DNA from 3 places in the Streptomyces sp. NPDC051214 genome. Region 3 is predicted to be linked to each of the others. Evidence: riboswitches for the same ligand, from Rfam matches in the RefSeq annotation. Region 3 holds a riboswitch; each other region holds the start of a gene.
What was found. A riboswitch is a leader RNA that binds a small molecule or an ion and turns the genes downstream of it on or off. The one in region 3 is predicted to bind cyclic di-AMP.

Region 1 (5,069 bases), on a different contig from region 3:
CGTCGGGAACGGCGTTCCGTCGGGAAGGCGCGGCGCCGTCTCGACGACGTCCGGCTGCCCGCAGGGGCAACGGTGGGCGATGGCCCGCAGGCCGCGCGGCGGGCGGCCGAGCTGCTGCTTGAATGCCTCGACGTCGGCGTCGGTGGGCTCGGTGCGCGGGGTGGTCGGCGGGGGCGTTTCCATGCCTGTCTTTCGATCGGTTCCGTAGAAGTTCTGTGGGGCTCAGTCGTCAGAAGTCTTGTGGGCTCAGCCGTCGTCGCTCGGGCGGTCCGCCTTGTCGACGCCGTCCCAGACGTTCGAGTACCAGGGCCTGGCGGCGGCCCCCTGGTCGGTGCGCTGCTTCTTCGCCGCCTCGGGATCGATCACCGTGTAGCCGGTCTCGCCCGGCATCACATAGTGCAGCCGGTCCCGGATGCGCTGCTCCGCGTACGCGTCGTCACGCCAGCGGGCCTTCTCGTCCTTCAGCCGCTCGACGTGCTCGCGGCGCTCGGCCTGCTCCTTGCGCTGGTCGGCGATCTCCGCGCGCTGGGAGACGTACTGCCTTATCGGGTAGGCGAGCGCGACGACCAGCGAACACAGCACGAGCGCGAGGAGCGCGGCGCGTCCCGTGAGCCGGGAGCGGCGCGCCTGGCGCTTGGTCTGGGAGCGGTAGACACGCTCCGCGGTCTGCTCGCCGAGCAGCCGCAGCCTGGTCGCGGTGGAGAACCGGTCGCGGTCCTTCACGGCCATGTGTGCCGCCTCCCCGATACGTACGAACGTCCCCGCACACGGTACGGGACCGAGTACGGGGACGTACGTATCTACTCAGCGGAGCCGAGCACCTGAGCTGTTCAGCCTCAGCCCTTGAAGCGCGGGAACGCCGAACGGCCCGCGTACACCGCGGCGTCGTCCAGGATCTCCTCGATGCGCAGGAGCTGGTTGTACTTGGCGACGCGCTCGGAGCGGGCCGGGGCGCCGGTCTTGATCTGGCCGCAGTTGGTGGCGACGGCGAGGTCGGCGATGGTGACGTCCTCGGTCTCGCCGGAGCGGTGCGACATCATGCACTTGAAGCCGCTGCGCTGCGCCATCTCGACGGCGTCGAGGGTCTCGGTCAGCGAGCCGATCTGGTTGACCTTCACCAGGAGCGCGTTGGCCGACTTCTCCTCGATGCCACGGGCGAGGCGCTCGGGGTTGGTGACGAACAGGTCGTCGCCCACGAGCTGGACCTTGTCGCCGAGCTTCTCGGTGATGACGTTCCAGCCGGCCCAGTCGTCCTCGAACAGCGGGTCCTCGATGGAGACGAGGGGGTACGAGGCGACGAGCTCCTCGTAGTACTCGGTCATCTCGGCGGCCGAGCGGGACTTGCCCTCGAAGTCGTACGAGCCGTCCTTGTAGAACTCGGACGCGGCGACGTCGAGCGCGAGCGCGATCTGCTCGCCGGGGACGTAACCGGCCTGCTTGATGGCCTCGAGGATGAGGTCGAGCGCGGCGCGGTTGGAGTCCAGGTTCGGGGCGAAGCCGCCCTCGTCGCCCAGGCCGGTGGAGAGGCCCTTGTCCTTCAGGACCTTCTTCAGCGTGTGGTAGACCTCGGTGCCCCAGCGCAGGGCCTCGGAGAACGACTCGGCGCCGATCGGCGCGATCATGAACTCCTGGATGTCGACGTTCGAGTCGGCGTGCGACCCGCCGTTCAGGATGTTCATCATCGGAACGGGCAGCAGGTGCGCGTTCGGGCCGCCGAGGTAGCGGAAGAGCGGGAGGTCGGAGGCCTCCGACGCGGCGTGCGCGACGGCGAGCGAGACGCCGAGGATGGCGTTGGCGCCGAGCGAGCCCTTGTTGTCGGTGGCGTCGAGGTCGAACATCGCCTGGTCGATCAGGCGCTGCTCGGTCGCGTCGTACCCGACGAGCTCCGGGCCGATCTGCTCGATGACGGCGAGGACGGCCTTCTCCACGCCCTTGCCCATGTAACGGTTGGGGTCACCGTCACGGAGTTCGATGGCCTCGAAAGCACCGGTGGACGCACCGGACGGAACGGCGGCACGACCCGTGCTGCCGTCGTCGAGGCCGACCTCGACCTCGACCGTGGGGTTGCCTCGGGAGTCCAGGATTTCCCGGGCTACGACGACGTCGATGGACGGCACGAGCATCTCCTTCTGGGATGTGACGCGGGTACGCGAGACGCCTGCCTCGCGGACACGAGCCTAACCGGCTCCCGGACAAGAGCCAGCCGAGCGACCGTCCTGTGGACAAACCGAGAGCAAAAAGTTTCCGAACGGAACAAACATACCCCCGCCCCGGTGCGTACGGGGGATACGCGCACCGGGGCGGGGTGGGGGGGCGGCAGCTACCGCTTAGCTGAGGTGGAGCTGCTGGCCCGGGAAGATCATGTCGGCGTTCTCGATGATGTCGCCGTTGAGCTTGTACACCTTGTGCCAGCCGCCCTTGACGTCCTCGGCCTTGGCGATCTTGGAGAGGGTGTCACCCTTCTTGACCTTGTACTCGCCGTCGCCCTTCTTGACCGTCTCGCCGGTCGGGGTCTCGACGGTCTTCTTGGACTCGGCCTTCGGGGCGGCCTCGGCCTTCGGAGCGGCCTGCTGCGGCTGCTCGGTCTGCGGCGTGGGCTGGCTCTTGGGCTGCTCCTGGGTCTGCTGCGGGGCGCTCTCCTGCGCACCGCCACCCTCGTTGGAGGCGCCCGAGAGGCCGACGCCGCAGCTCGGCCAGGCACCCTTGCCCTGACCCGCGAGGACCTTCTCGCCGATCTCGATCTGCTGGGCCTTGGAGGCCTTGTCGGCGGTGGGCGCGTACTTGGTGCCGCCGTACGCGGCCCAGGTGGACGACGAGAACTGCAGGCCGCCCGTGTAGCCGTTGCCGGTATTGATCGACCAGTTGCCGCCCGACTCGCACTGGGCGACGGCGTCCCACTCGGAGTTCGTGGCGGCGGAGGCCTGGCCGGCCGCCATCAGCGGGGCTGCGACCGCGACACCGGTGACGCCGGCGAGCGTGGCGACACGGGTGGCCTTGGACGGGCGGCGGTGCTTGCCCTTGCTGGAAAACAGCATGAGTGATCCCCTCACCGACGCCTGCGAGGTGAGCTGTCGGGTTCGGGCCGATGAAGTTGCCCGGCCGCACTTCCTGAGTGCGACTTAACCCCTAGCCGTTCCCGTCCGTCTCCCGCCTCGCTCTCGCGAGGCCGTTCAACGGCCGGGCCCGGCGCAAACCTTGGGTCCCCCGCTCCTGCCTACGGCGCTTACGCGACGACTGTTCCCGAACGGCCGTTGGCAGGACTCGGCGTACCGACCGGCGGGGCCCGCTGTGGCGAGCGGTCACGACCGTAGACATGCGATCGCCCGAATTTCAAAGACGATCAGGGCTTCTGAGACCCATGTCTCACTTGCGCCAATTGGGACATCAAGCGCAAAGCGACTCGCCAACTACCCCTACTTTTCGCCCAAATCGAGGCTCTGACCGGGAAGGATGAGGTCGGGGTCGGAGCCGACCGACTTCTCGTTCTCGGCGTACAGCTCGGTCCACCCGCCCTCCACCTCCAGGTCGTCGGCGATGACCGAGAGGCTGTCCCCGGAACGGACCGTGTACGTCCCGTCGGTGGCGTCGTGCTCGCGCTCGTCGCCGCGTGAGGCGTGCCGGCCCGAACCCTCGCGGGCGGAGCCTTCGGACGCCTCGTCGTCGGCGCTGCCGCCGCGGTGGCGGCCTTCGCCGTCGCCGGTGGAGGGCGAGGGGGCGGGCGAAGTGGCCTCGTCACGCCCGGACTTGTCCGGGTCGCCGGACTTGGTCGCGTCGCCGGGCTCCTCCGACTCGCCCGAATCTGACTCACCCGACTTGCCCGACTCGTCGTGATTCTTGTCTCGTGACGCGTCGTCGGCGGCGGGCTTCCCGGACGGCTCGGCGCTGTCCGAGGGGTCGGCCGACTCGCTCGGCGACGCGTCGGGCTCATCCGACGCCCCACCCGGCTTCGACGACTCGCCGGACCCGGTCGACTCCGACGGCTCGTCAGAGGGAATGGTCGTGATCGGGGCGCCCGGGTCGACGTCGGCGGCGGCGCCGCCCTCGGTGAGACCGGCGATCGGCGCGCAGCTCGGCCAGGCGTCGGGGCCCTGGTCGTCGAGGACCTTCTCGGCCACGGAGATCTGCTGGGACCGGCTCGCCTGGTCGGCGCTCGGCGCGAAGTCGAGGCCGCCGTACTCCTCCCAGGTCTGCTGCGAGAGCTGGAGCCCGCCGTAGTAACCGTTGCCCGCGTCCGCGCTCCAGGAGCCGCCGCTCTCGCACTCCGCGAGCTTGTCCCATGTGGCGGTGTCCGCCGCGCTCGCGCTGGTGGCGCCGAGCAGCGGGATCGCGATGGCCGATCCCGCCACTCCTGCCGCGACGATCAGGGCCGGGGCCTGGCGGGGGCGTCGGTGACGACCATTGCCGGAGAGCATGCGGTTGCCTTTCGCGTGACTGGAGCGACGACTGCGGCACGGGATGCCGAGTCGTCGGTGAACGTAGCGGCAGTCGAACGCTTGTCACAAGTCGATGCAGCGGAGATCACGTGAAAGTCACAGTCTTGACGAACCGTCAGCTAAACGTCGTTTCGGAGGCTCTTCATTCGCCGATTATTTGCTCCGCTGTGCGGGTGTGAACTCCACGGGAAGCGTGCGCAGTCCACGCATGATGAGTCCGCCGCGCCATCTCAAATCACCAGGTTCCGCCGCAAGGCGCAGGTCAGGGAGGCGGCGCAGGAGGGTCGCGAGGGCGGCCTGTCCTTCGAGCCTGGCCAGCGGTGCGCCGAGACAGTAATGAATGCCATGGCCGTAGCCGAGGTGTTGGTTGTCGCGGCGGGAGAGGTCGAGCGTGTCCGGCCGGTCGAATCGGGCGGGGTCGCGATCGGCGGCGGCGAGGACCACGAGAACGGGTTCGCCGGCGGCGATGTCCTCCCCTCCGATGGTCAGCGGCTCGGTGGCGTACCGCCAGGTGGCGAGTTCGACGGGACCGTCGAAGCGGAGGAGTTCTTCGAGTCCTGTCTCCAGAAGGCCGGCGTCGCCGTTCCCGAGCGCTTCCTGGAGCCGCTCGCGCTGCTCGGGGTGGGTGAGGAGGGC
Region 2 (5,069 bases), on a different contig from region 3:
CGGTAGAAGATCGCGACGTCGCCCGCCTTCGCGTCGCCCGCGTCGGTGAGCCGGTCGATCTCGTCGGCGACGAACTGCGCCTCGTCGTGCTCGGTGTCCGCGACGTAGCCGATGATGCCCGCGCCCGCGCCCGCGTTGGTCCACAGGTTCTTGGGGCGGCGGCTTTCGTTGCGCTCGATGACGGCGTTGGCGGCGGTCAGGATCGTCTGCGTGGAGCGGTAGTTCTGCTCCAGGAGGATCGTGGTCGCGTCCGGGTAGTCCTCCTCGAACTGGAGGATGTTGCGGATCGTCGCGCCGCGGAAGGCGTAGATCGACTGGTCCGCGTCACCCACGACACACAGCTCGGCGGGGTCGTCGTCCTCGCCTCCGGAGGGGCCCACCAGCTCGCGCACCAGGGCGTACTGCGCGTGGTTGGTGTCCTGGTATTCGTCGACCATCACGTGGCGGAAGCGGCGGCGGTAGTGCTCGGCGACGTCCGGGAACGCACGGAACATGTGGACCGTCGTCATGATCAGGTCGTCGAAGTCGAGGGCGTTCGCCTCGCGCAGCCGCGACTGGTACATCGCGTACGCCTGGGCGAGCGTCTTCTCGAAGCCGTCGGCGGCCTGACCAGCGAAGGTCTCCTCGTCGATCAGCTCGTTCTTCAAATTCGAGATCTTGGCGCTGAAGGACTTCGGCGGGAACTTCTTCGGGTCGATGTCCAGGTCGCGGCAGACCAGCGCCATCAGCCGCTTGGAGTCGGCGGCGTCGTAGATCGAGAAGGAGGAGGTGAAGCCGAGCTTCTTCGACTCACGGCGCAGGATGCGCACGCACGCGCTGTGGAACGTCGACACCCACATCGCGTTCGCCCGCGGCCCGACGAGCTGCTCGACGCGCTCCTTCATCTCGCCCGCGGCCTTGTTCGTGAACGTGATCGCCAGGATCTGCCCCGGGTGCACGTGCCGCTCGGCCAGGAGATACGCGATGCGGTGCGTCAGGACCCGGGTCTTGCCGGAGCCCGCGCCCGCGACGATGAGCAGCGGGGAGTCCGCGTGCACGACGGCCGCGCGCTGGTTCTCGTTCAGCCCGTCGAGCAGGGCCGCCGGGTCGATCACGGGGCGCGGGGCGCCGCCGCGGTAGTGCGCGTCCCGGGGCGTGGGCGCGTCGAACTTCCCGTCGAACAGATCGTCCGGAACGGATTCCGGGGCACTGTCCTCGGGCGGCGGCGGGGGCTCCTCCTCGGAAGCCCGCGAGGGCTGGAGGTCCGCCAGGAAGCTGTCATCAAAGAGGCTGCTCATCGCCTCCCGAGTCTAGGCGGCCCCACTGACAACCCGCCCCGGGTTCCGGCCAGGTCCCCCCGCATACGGCCGGCACACGGCCTGCCCGCGAATCGTCACGTTCCGCGACGGCGCCGCGTGTCCGCGTCAAGGGCTTCGCAAAGTAACGAAAACGTATCGGGCATATCGAACATCAACCTTCACACGGACCACACGAGTTGGCTACCGTGCTCCGCGGGCTGCTCGTACTCCCACCGGCGAACCCCGCCGGGAACGGGTGGCCTCCGCCGAGTTCGATCTCCTCGGAGCCGGGGACCCACGATGAACTTGGGGTGAATCGGTCCCGTACGCAGTACGGGACCGTAGGGCAACCTTCCGGAACCACCCGCCCGAACCCGACAGCTAACCCGGTAGGCGGTCTACGGAAGGAGTCGCCTCCCTTGGCGTCGCACCGCAAGCCGCGGGCCCGCATCACCGGCCTACGCACCGCTCCGGCCCTCGGCATCACGACGGCAGCCCTCACCTCCGTGGCCCTCCTGTCACAGAGCGCGCAGGCGGCACCGTCAGCGCCCCAGAAGCCCAGCCTCGAAGAAGTACAGAAGAAGGTCGACGACCTCTACCAGCAGGCGGGCGTGGCCACCCAGAAGTACAACTCGGTCAAGGAGCGCACCGACAAGCAGCGCAAGAAGGTCGACACCCTTCTCGACGACGTGGCCGAGCGCGCCGACAAGCTGAACGAGGCCCGCCGGCAGCTGGGCACGTTCGCCGCGGCCCAGTACCGCACCGGCGGCGTCTCCGAGACCGCCACGATGATGCTCGCCGACGACCCGCAGGGGTACTTCGACCAGAACCACCTGTCGGACCGGCTGACCGCACGCCAGAAGAAGGCGGTCGACGACTACCAGACGCAGCAGGCCTCGGCCACGAAGCAGCGCACGAAGGCCGCCAAGAGCCTGGAGACACTCAGCGACTCACGGGACGACCTGCGGACGAGCAAGCAGACCGTCCAGAAGAAGCTGGGCGAGGCGCGCACGCTGCTCTCGGAGCTGACGGCCGAGGAGAAGGCACGGCTCGCGGCGATCGAGAAGAAGAAGGAAGAAGAGGCCAAGCGCAAGGCCGCCGAGCTGGCGCGCAAGCAGGAGGCCAAGCGCAAGGCGGCGGAAGAGGCCGCGGCCAAGGAGCGCGAGAAGGAAACCCCGGACGCGGGAACGGGCACGGGCGCCGGCTCGGGTTCCGACACCGGCACGGGTGCCGGCTCCGGCTCCGGCGGCACGGACAGTGGCTACGCGACGAAGGCCGCGAAGGTGATCAACTTCGCCGAGGCCCAGATCGGCAAGCCGTATGTGTGGGGCGCGACCGGTCCCGACTCCTACGACTGCTCCGGGCTCACCCAGGACGCGTGGAAGGCCGCGGGGATCTCCCTGCCGCGTACGACGTGGGACCAGGTGAAGGTCGGCACGACCGTGAAAACGGCCGACGCCAAGCCCGGTGACCTGGTGTTCTTCTACGACGACATCAGCCACGTCGGGATCTACATCGGCGACGGCAAGATGATCCACGCCCCGAAGCCGGGTGCGAACGTCCGCGTCGAGTCGATCTACTACATGCCGATCCACAGTGTGGTGCGGCCCGCCTGAGCACTCGCCCAGGAACCCACTACGCGCGCGTGGCCCGCATTCCCGGGGGGATGCGGGCCACGCGCGCGTGGTGGGTCGGTCGGATGCGCGGACTCAGGTCCACAGCACCGCGATGAAGATGTTCGCGACGGTCAGCAGGCCGACGGCGCCGAACATCCCCTTGTCCACCTTCTCGTCGTCCCGTTTCACGTAGACCAGCGCGAGGATCACGATCAGGACGGCCATCTTGATGCCGATCTTGACGTTGTTGACGGGGTTGTCGTCCGCCTGGTTGAGGCCCACCAGGATCACGCCCGTGACGAGCATCGTGAGCGCGCCGTGCAGCATCGCGGGGCTGAAGCGGGCCGTGCCCTGACCCATCTGCTTCATCTGGGTGAGGAAGCCGCCCAGGAGGGAGGCGATGCCGATGATGTGCAGGCCGACGAAGAGATGGGTGAGAACGTCCATGGTTCCGGAGCCTAACCGGGGCCATATCACCGCTCCGTAGCCAGGTGGGCCCCTAGGGCCGCATCGATCACGCGTGTCTCCGAAGGGGCCCGGTCCGGCAGATCGCGCGGTCACTTGAGGTCACCGAAGGCCACACTTCCGTCAGTTGCGCACAATCCGTCACCAACCCGTGACAGTCAGGTTTAGCGTCCTTCGTCAGGTGACTGGCTCCCCACCGCCGCCCGGACCCGGGGCGGCAGTCGGCCACCCCCGCCGAGAATCCGGCGGCGGCCCGCTCCCCCTGTGCGGGCCGTCGCCGGAACCTTAAGGAGCCCCCCCTTCGTGGCAGCGCACCGCAAGCCGAAACAGCGCTCGCTCAGTGGCCATACGGCCCGTACCGCCGCCACCATCGCCCTCGCGGGAGCCGCCACGGCCACCGCCTTCGACGGCACGGGACACGCGGACCCACGGCTCAGCCCGGCCGAGGTGAAGTCCAAGGTCGACGCCCTCTACCGCGAGGCCGAGATCGCCACCGAGAAGTACAACGGCGCCAAGGAGAAGGCCGAGGGCGCCGAGAAGTCTTTGCGCGAGCTGCGTGACGAGGCCGCCCGCAAGACGGAGAAGCTCAACTCGGCGCGCGAAGGGCTCGGTTCGATCGCCGCCGCGCAGTACCGCAGCGGTGGCATCGACCCCGCCGTCCAGCTCGCGCTCTCCTCCGACCCCGACCAGTACCTCGAGCGCGCCGCCATCGCCGACCGCGCGGACAACCGCCAGGCGGCGGCCGTCACCGGCGTGCGGAAGCAGCTTCGCGAGATCGACCAGCTGCGCACCGAGGCCGACGGCACCCTCGCGCACCTCAAGTCCCGCCAGGCGGAGCTGAAAAAGCACAAGAAGACGGTCAACGGAAAGCTCGGCGCGGCCAAGCGGCTCCTGTCCCAGCTCACCGCCGACCAGCGCGCGGAGCTCGCGGGCGAGGACAGGGCGTCGCGTGACGCGGGCCGTGACGGCCTCGGGGGAGCCCCGGGCAAGGCACCCAACGCCCGCGCCTCGGCGGCCGTCTCGTACGCCTACAAGGCCCTCGGCAGCCCCTATGTGTGGGGAGCCACCGGCCCCGACGCCTTCGACTGCTCGGGGCTCACGCAGGCCGCCTACCGGTCGGCGGGCGTCGGCCTGCCGCGCACGACGTACGCGCAGATCGCCGCGGGCGAGCGTGTCCCGCGCTCCCAACTCCAGCCGGGCGACCTGGTCTTCTTCTACCAGGGCATCAGCCACGTGGGCCTCTATGTGGGCAACGGCCAGATGATCCACGCCCCGAATCCGAGCGCGCCGGTCCGCCTCGCACCGATCAGCCAGATGCCGTTCGCGGGGGCGACGCGCGTGGCGTGAGGGGCATAGGGGGCTGCAGAGCCTCCCCCGAGGCCGCGCGGGTCCGCCGGTACTGTCAGGGCCATGACCCGCCGTACGCTGCCGCCGCCTCCGCCACCCGCCCATCTGCGCACCTGGCCAGACCGGAACGCACTGCTGTACGACCGCGGCATGGCCCTGGAGGACCTGCGCCGACGAAGCCTGGGCGTGCACCGCCTGCTGCTGCTCTGGCTGTTGGCGCTCGGCTGCGTCATCGGCTGGGCGCTCTTGGCGGTGCCGCTCGAGATGATCGAGGACCACGATCCGATGGCCTTCGTGATGGGTCCGATCTGCGCGGTCCTGGGCCTCGGGGCCATCGCTCCCTCGGTCGTGGGCGTCGTCATCG
Region 3 (5,069 bases):
CGTGCAGGTCCGACTCGGTGGCCACCGGGCGGAACTCCGGTTGCGGCAGCCCGTGTTCGCGCCAGGTGCGACGCATCAGCCGCTTGTCGCGTGCCAGCGCGGCGGCGCTGCCCGCCCCCGCCAGACCAAGCACCTGGCAGGCCTCGGCGACGGCCACGACGGCGTACTCGGAGAAGGTGAGCACCGCGGCCGCGCCCACGGCTTCGGCCCGCGAGACGATCAGGGACACCAGGTCGGCGCGGTGCGCGTCGGCGGGTGTCACGACGGAGGCGCACACCTGCTCGGCCGTGTCCGCCACGGCGGGAGGAAGTGCGCTGAGCGCCAGCAGGTGCACTTCCGCCCTGGCGGCCGTCCGTGTGAGGACGTGGCCGAGCGGCGGACCGCCCTTGGCATGCACTAACAGCACCTTGCTCACTGAAGTTCCCTCTCCATTCGTCCGGTTGGGGCATGGCGTCGTACGGATCGGTGACGCGCGTAGAACATGCGGGGTCACCGGGGCGTACGTTGCGGGGCGTGTTCACCCGCACACTCAAGGGGACCAGGCGACAGACGCGCGCAGCGCCACCAGAGACGTCAGCCGTTCAGGCAAATGCCTGAGTGCCGCACGCGCACGCGGGTTCAGGCGGCCGGCCGCTCCGGCCGATTCGGCCGAGAACCGAGCATGCGCGAGATCGACACGGGAAACCCATCGCTTGGTGACTGTGCGTCAACCAGTTGAATACGGACGGAGAATCCGCTGTGAACGACTCCAATCTCAAGGCACTGCTTGAACACCTGCCCGCGTTCTGGTGGGAGGTGGACCAGCCGTGGCAGGTCCTGGAGAGGGGAGGCGGCGCCTTCGCCGACACCGGGACGGCGCAGCGCTTCCTGGAGCGCATGCACGAGGAACTCTCGGGCCCGGGGCATCCACCGGAGGAGGTCAGCTGGCAGGCGCAGTTCGACGGTCGCACCTTCGACGTGAGCTGGCCGCTGGACGGGACCCGCGCCCACAGCCGCACGCGGGGTCTCGCGGTGGAGGTCGACGCGCACGCCCCGCACCGTTACGCCGCCTTCGCCGACCTCGTCGACCTGGCCCCGGCCGCCGCCTTCATCCGGGACCGCGCGGGACGCTACCTGTGGGCCAACCACGCCTACGCGCACCTCTACGGCACCACCCCGGGAGAGCTCACCGGCAGGTGCATCGAAGACTTCGACGCGCCTGCCGAGGCCGCCCAGTTTCGCGCCCTGGACCAGGAGATCCTCACCCGGGGCACCCCGGTACGCCACACCCTGGGCTATCGCCGGCCGGACGGCAGCGTCGGCCGGGCAGCCGGCCACCGCTTCCCCGTACGGGAGGACACGCAGACCTGCATAGCCGGAATCTATGTGGACATCACCGACCACCTCCGCGCCCTGGTCCAGCGCCAGGAGGCGGAGGAGAACCTGCAGGCGCTGCGCGACCACAGCGGCCTGCCCTGCGCGCTGCTCTCGGCCAACGGGCGGGTGATCGAAGCGAGTTCGGCGGCCGCCGATCTGTTCCACCTCGCCCTGCCCGACCTGGTGGGCCGCCGCGCGCACACGCTGCTCGCCCCCGCCCCCGCCTCCGACCTCGATGGGCTGCACCGCAGGTGGAACGGTCTGATAGCCCGCCGCACCAGACGGGTGGAGACGTCCGCCGTGCTCGTCGATGCCCGGGGGCGGCAACGCCGTGCGCAGCTGCACCTGACGACGGTCGGCCACTCCGCTGCCCGCGCCCGGCACGTCTGGGCCGTCGTCACGCATCAGAGCCTGGCCCACGAGGCCCATCCCTCGCTCACCGCCGCGCAGATCCGCATCCTCTCCCTCCTGGCGGAGGGCAGCAGCAACAGTGACATCGCCGCCTCGCTGCGACTGTCCCGGCAGACGGTCGACTACCACCTGAGCCGCCTGCGACAACTCCTGGACGCCACCACCCGCCCCGCCCTGGTCGCGCGGGCGTACGTCCTGGGCATCCTCGCCCCACGCGCCTGGCCCCCGCGTTCGGCGACGGCGGCCCATCCGCTCAGCTCTGTCTGACGGACTCCGCTTGTCAGTGGCGACTGCCAGCATGGAAGGACGGGCGAAAAGTCCGCCGACAAAGGGGGGCGCTCATGCCAATGGTCAGGCTCTTCTCACAGCACGGCGGTCGGCAGTGACGCGGCAGGCGCCTGCGCGGCGGCGTCGACGACGTCCCACCAAAAGGCAGCAGCGGCAACAAGCGCGACTCGTGGCGCTTCTTGCCGGTGCTGCCGTGGCGCTCATACTGGTCGCCTCATTGGTCAACTGGCTGCTCGCGCATTTGTGGTTGCTGATCGCGCTCACCGTCGCAGCCGTGGTGGCGAGTCTTGGCCTCTTGCACCAGCGACGCCAACGGGCCTTGTGGGCGGACGTACGGCGACAGCAACTGCGTTATGCGATAGCGCAATTGGACGCCTTACATCACCGCGATTTCGAATACGCGGTACGCGACTTGATGCGCCGCGACGGCTGCACGGACGCCCGGCAGACGGGCGGTACGGGTGACAACGGGGCGGACGTGCTCGCCACCGATCCGATGGGCCGCAAGTGGGTCGTCCAGTGCAAGCACCGCAGGAACGGAGCGCAGGGTTCGCCGGTCGGCACACCCGACCTGCAGCGCGTCAACGGAACAGCCCGGCAGCTGCACGGCGCGGACATCGTCTTGGTGGTGACCAACGGACGCTTCTCCCAGCGGTGCGCTCCTTTGGCCCGGCAGCTGCACATGCACCTGGTCGACCGCACCCTGCTCGCCAACTGGGCGGCAGGAGCACGGCCGTTGTGGGAATTGCTGCCCAATATCCCGCCCCCGCCCCGCTTTATACCCACGAACTGAGAGCCCATATCAGGCTCACCTTGAGGCGTCACCACCGGGTCCCACCAGAAACGATGCCCGTTTTGACATGAAAAATAGGGATCGCATTATGTCCGCTTTTGCGAATAAGGCCACGTCTGCACCCACTTGGCATCGCGCCGCAGTGGAATGAGTCACACCCGCAGATCGAGGCCCCAAGATCCGCCCAGCGCATTTTCGTTTCCCGCAAACAAAGTTGAGGCCATTTGATCAATGGGGGGCACGGGCCGCGGACTCCGAGAATGGCCCTCGCGCATTCCCCGAGTGAATTCCCGCCTTGTTCTGTCCGGGCTTTCTCGCCTAACGTCACCGTCAATCCGGATGGAACGCCGAATCCTGCCGCTGTCCGGAAACCCTTCCCGTACTCACTCACTTACGCACGGCAGGAGCGGGGGACCCAGGTAAGCCGCCGATCCGGATTCCGGAACGGCTCGGGGTGAAGTCGCATTCGTGCGACCGGACATCTCCCGTCCGAACCCGACAGCTCACCTCGTAGGCGACGGAGAGGAATTCGTCATGCCTGCAAAGGGTAAGCACCGCCGCCCCAAGTCCAGCTCGCTCAGCCGGGGCATCGCCGCGGCAGGCACGGGCGGCGCCGTGCTCGTCCTCCCGGTGATCGGCGCGACCGCCGCCAGCGCGGCGCAGCCCGCGGCGGCCGCCAAGCCCGCCGCCGCCCCCAAGACCTACGTCGTCGCAGCGGGCGACTCGCTGGCGAAGATCGCCCGCGAGCACTCGGTCAGCGGCGGCTGGAAGAAGCTGTACGAGGACAACCGCAGCGTTCTGGGCGGGGACCCGAAGCTGATCCACCCCGGCCTCAAGATCACCATCGGAGAGAAGGCCGCCTCCAGGGCCTCCGACGAGCGGGCGGACCGTTCCCAGCGCACGAACGCCGCCAAGCCCGCCGTCGCCCCGGCGAAGAAGACGTACGCCAACAACCTCGACGGCTGGATCAAGGAGTCGCTCGACGTCATGGCCCAGCACGGCATCCCCGGCACGTACGAGGGCATCCACCGCAACGTGATGCGCGAGTCCTCCGGCAACCCGCTGGCCATCAACAACTGGGACGTCAACGCCGCCGCGGGCACCCCGTCCAAGGGGCTCCTGCAGGTCATCGCCCCGACCTTCGACGCCTACCACGTGGCCGGCACCTCGCTGGACAGCTATGACCCGGTCGCCAACATCACCGCCGCCTGCAACTACGCGGCCGACCGGTACGGCTCGATCGACAACGTGAACGGCCCCTACTAGGGGATCCCGGTCTCGATCGCCCTGAGCCCCGGCACGCCGCGCGTGCCGGGGCTCAGGGCTGTCGGGACCTCCCGCAAGGGACCCCCGAATTGGCATGCACCCGTCTATTCACGGACGGGTGCATGCCAATAAGGTGAGCGACCTTCGCGTTCTGGGGGGTCTCATGAACGGTCTCCGTGGTCGCCGTGATCTTCGTGGTCACCGTGCGGTCATCATCTGCCTTGTGATCGCCTGTGCCGCGGTGGTGTCGCCCGTCGCCGTCGTCTCGCCGGCCGCGGCTGTGCCGACCGCCCAAGCCGACACCCCGAACGTGACGCCGAGCTGGTCGGCGCTGCCCGTGCCCGCGGCCACACGGCCCGTGACCGTGTCCGATCTTGCCGCCCGTGGGCCGGGCGATGTCTGGGCGACGGGGTACGAGCACACCACCGACTGGGTGCGGCCGATGCTGTACCGGTGGGACGGCGCGGCCTGGAGCCGGGACAGCAGCTTCCCCGGCGCCGAGGCGTCGGGCTGGCTCGGCAAGGTGCAGTTCGTCGGCAAGGAAACGTGGATCTTGCACAACCGCGACGGAGCGGGCGAGATCCTGCGCCGCTCGGCCGGAGGATCGGGCGGCTCGGGAGGGTGGAGCACACTCCCGCTGCCGCAGACCTTGTGGACCTACCAGGACTTCGCCGCCGTGCCCGGTGCCGCCTGGGTGGTCGGTGAGGACGAGACCGGGCTGAAGGTCCTGCACCACGACGGCTCCGGCTGGACCACACAGTCCACCCCCGACGGCGTGCTGTACGTCATGGGGATCACCGCGCGCTCGGCCACCGACGCCTGGGCCTGGGCGGACACCACGAACGGGAGCACCGTCCTGCGCTGGGACGGCACGGCCTGGCGCGACGCGAAGGTGCCGCTGCCGCCGAACAGCAACATCCACACGATGCTGCTCGAACCGGCCGGCCGCGTCACG

Region 1: another riboswitch for cyclic di-AMP. It lies ahead of AB0M70_RS19650 (transglycosylase family protein); the one in region 3 lies ahead of AB0M70_RS41965 (LysM peptidoglycan-binding domain-containing protein).
Region 2: another riboswitch for cyclic di-AMP. It lies ahead of AB0M70_RS26445 (NlpC/P60 family protein); the one in region 3 lies ahead of AB0M70_RS41965 (LysM peptidoglycan-binding domain-containing protein).

What each region holds. Positions count from the first base shown of each region.
Region 1 is NZ_JBFBAT010000007.1:105,912-110,980, forward strand. Features, by position in the region: gene AB0M70_RS19635 (DUF501 domain-containing protein) at 1-183, opposite strand, end outside; gene AB0M70_RS19640 (septum formation initiator family protein) at 247-729, opposite strand; gene eno (phosphopyruvate hydratase) at 837-2,117, opposite strand; gene AB0M70_RS19650 (transglycosylase family protein) at 2,328-3,035, opposite strand; cyclic di-AMP (ydaO/yuaA leader) riboswitch at 3,039-3,232, opposite strand; gene AB0M70_RS19655 (transglycosylase family protein) at 3,414-4,412, opposite strand; gene AB0M70_RS19660 (cytochrome P450) at 4,587-5,069, opposite strand, start outside.
Region 2 is NZ_JBFBAT010000010.1:148,747-153,815, forward strand. Features, by position in the region: gene pcrA (DNA helicase PcrA) at 1-1,277, opposite strand, end outside; cyclic di-AMP (ydaO/yuaA leader) riboswitch at 1,532-1,689, shown strand; gene AB0M70_RS26445 (NlpC/P60 family protein) at 1,697-2,893, shown strand; gene AB0M70_RS26450 (hypothetical protein) at 2,987-3,340, opposite strand; gene AB0M70_RS26455 (NlpC/P60 family protein) at 3,662-4,705, shown strand; gene AB0M70_RS26460 (hypothetical protein) at 4,769-5,069, shown strand, end outside.
Region 3 is NZ_JBFBAT010000029.1:19,927-24,995, reverse strand. Features, by position in the region: gene AB0M70_RS41980 (ATP-grasp domain-containing protein) at 1-415, opposite strand, end outside; gene AB0M70_RS41975 (PAS domain S-box protein) at 739-2,034, shown strand; gene AB0M70_RS41970 (restriction endonuclease) at 2,249-2,848, shown strand; cyclic di-AMP (ydaO/yuaA leader) riboswitch at 3,227-3,378, shown strand; gene AB0M70_RS41965 (LysM peptidoglycan-binding domain-containing protein) at 3,383-4,114, shown strand; gene AB0M70_RS41960 (hypothetical protein) at 4,278-5,069, shown strand, end outside.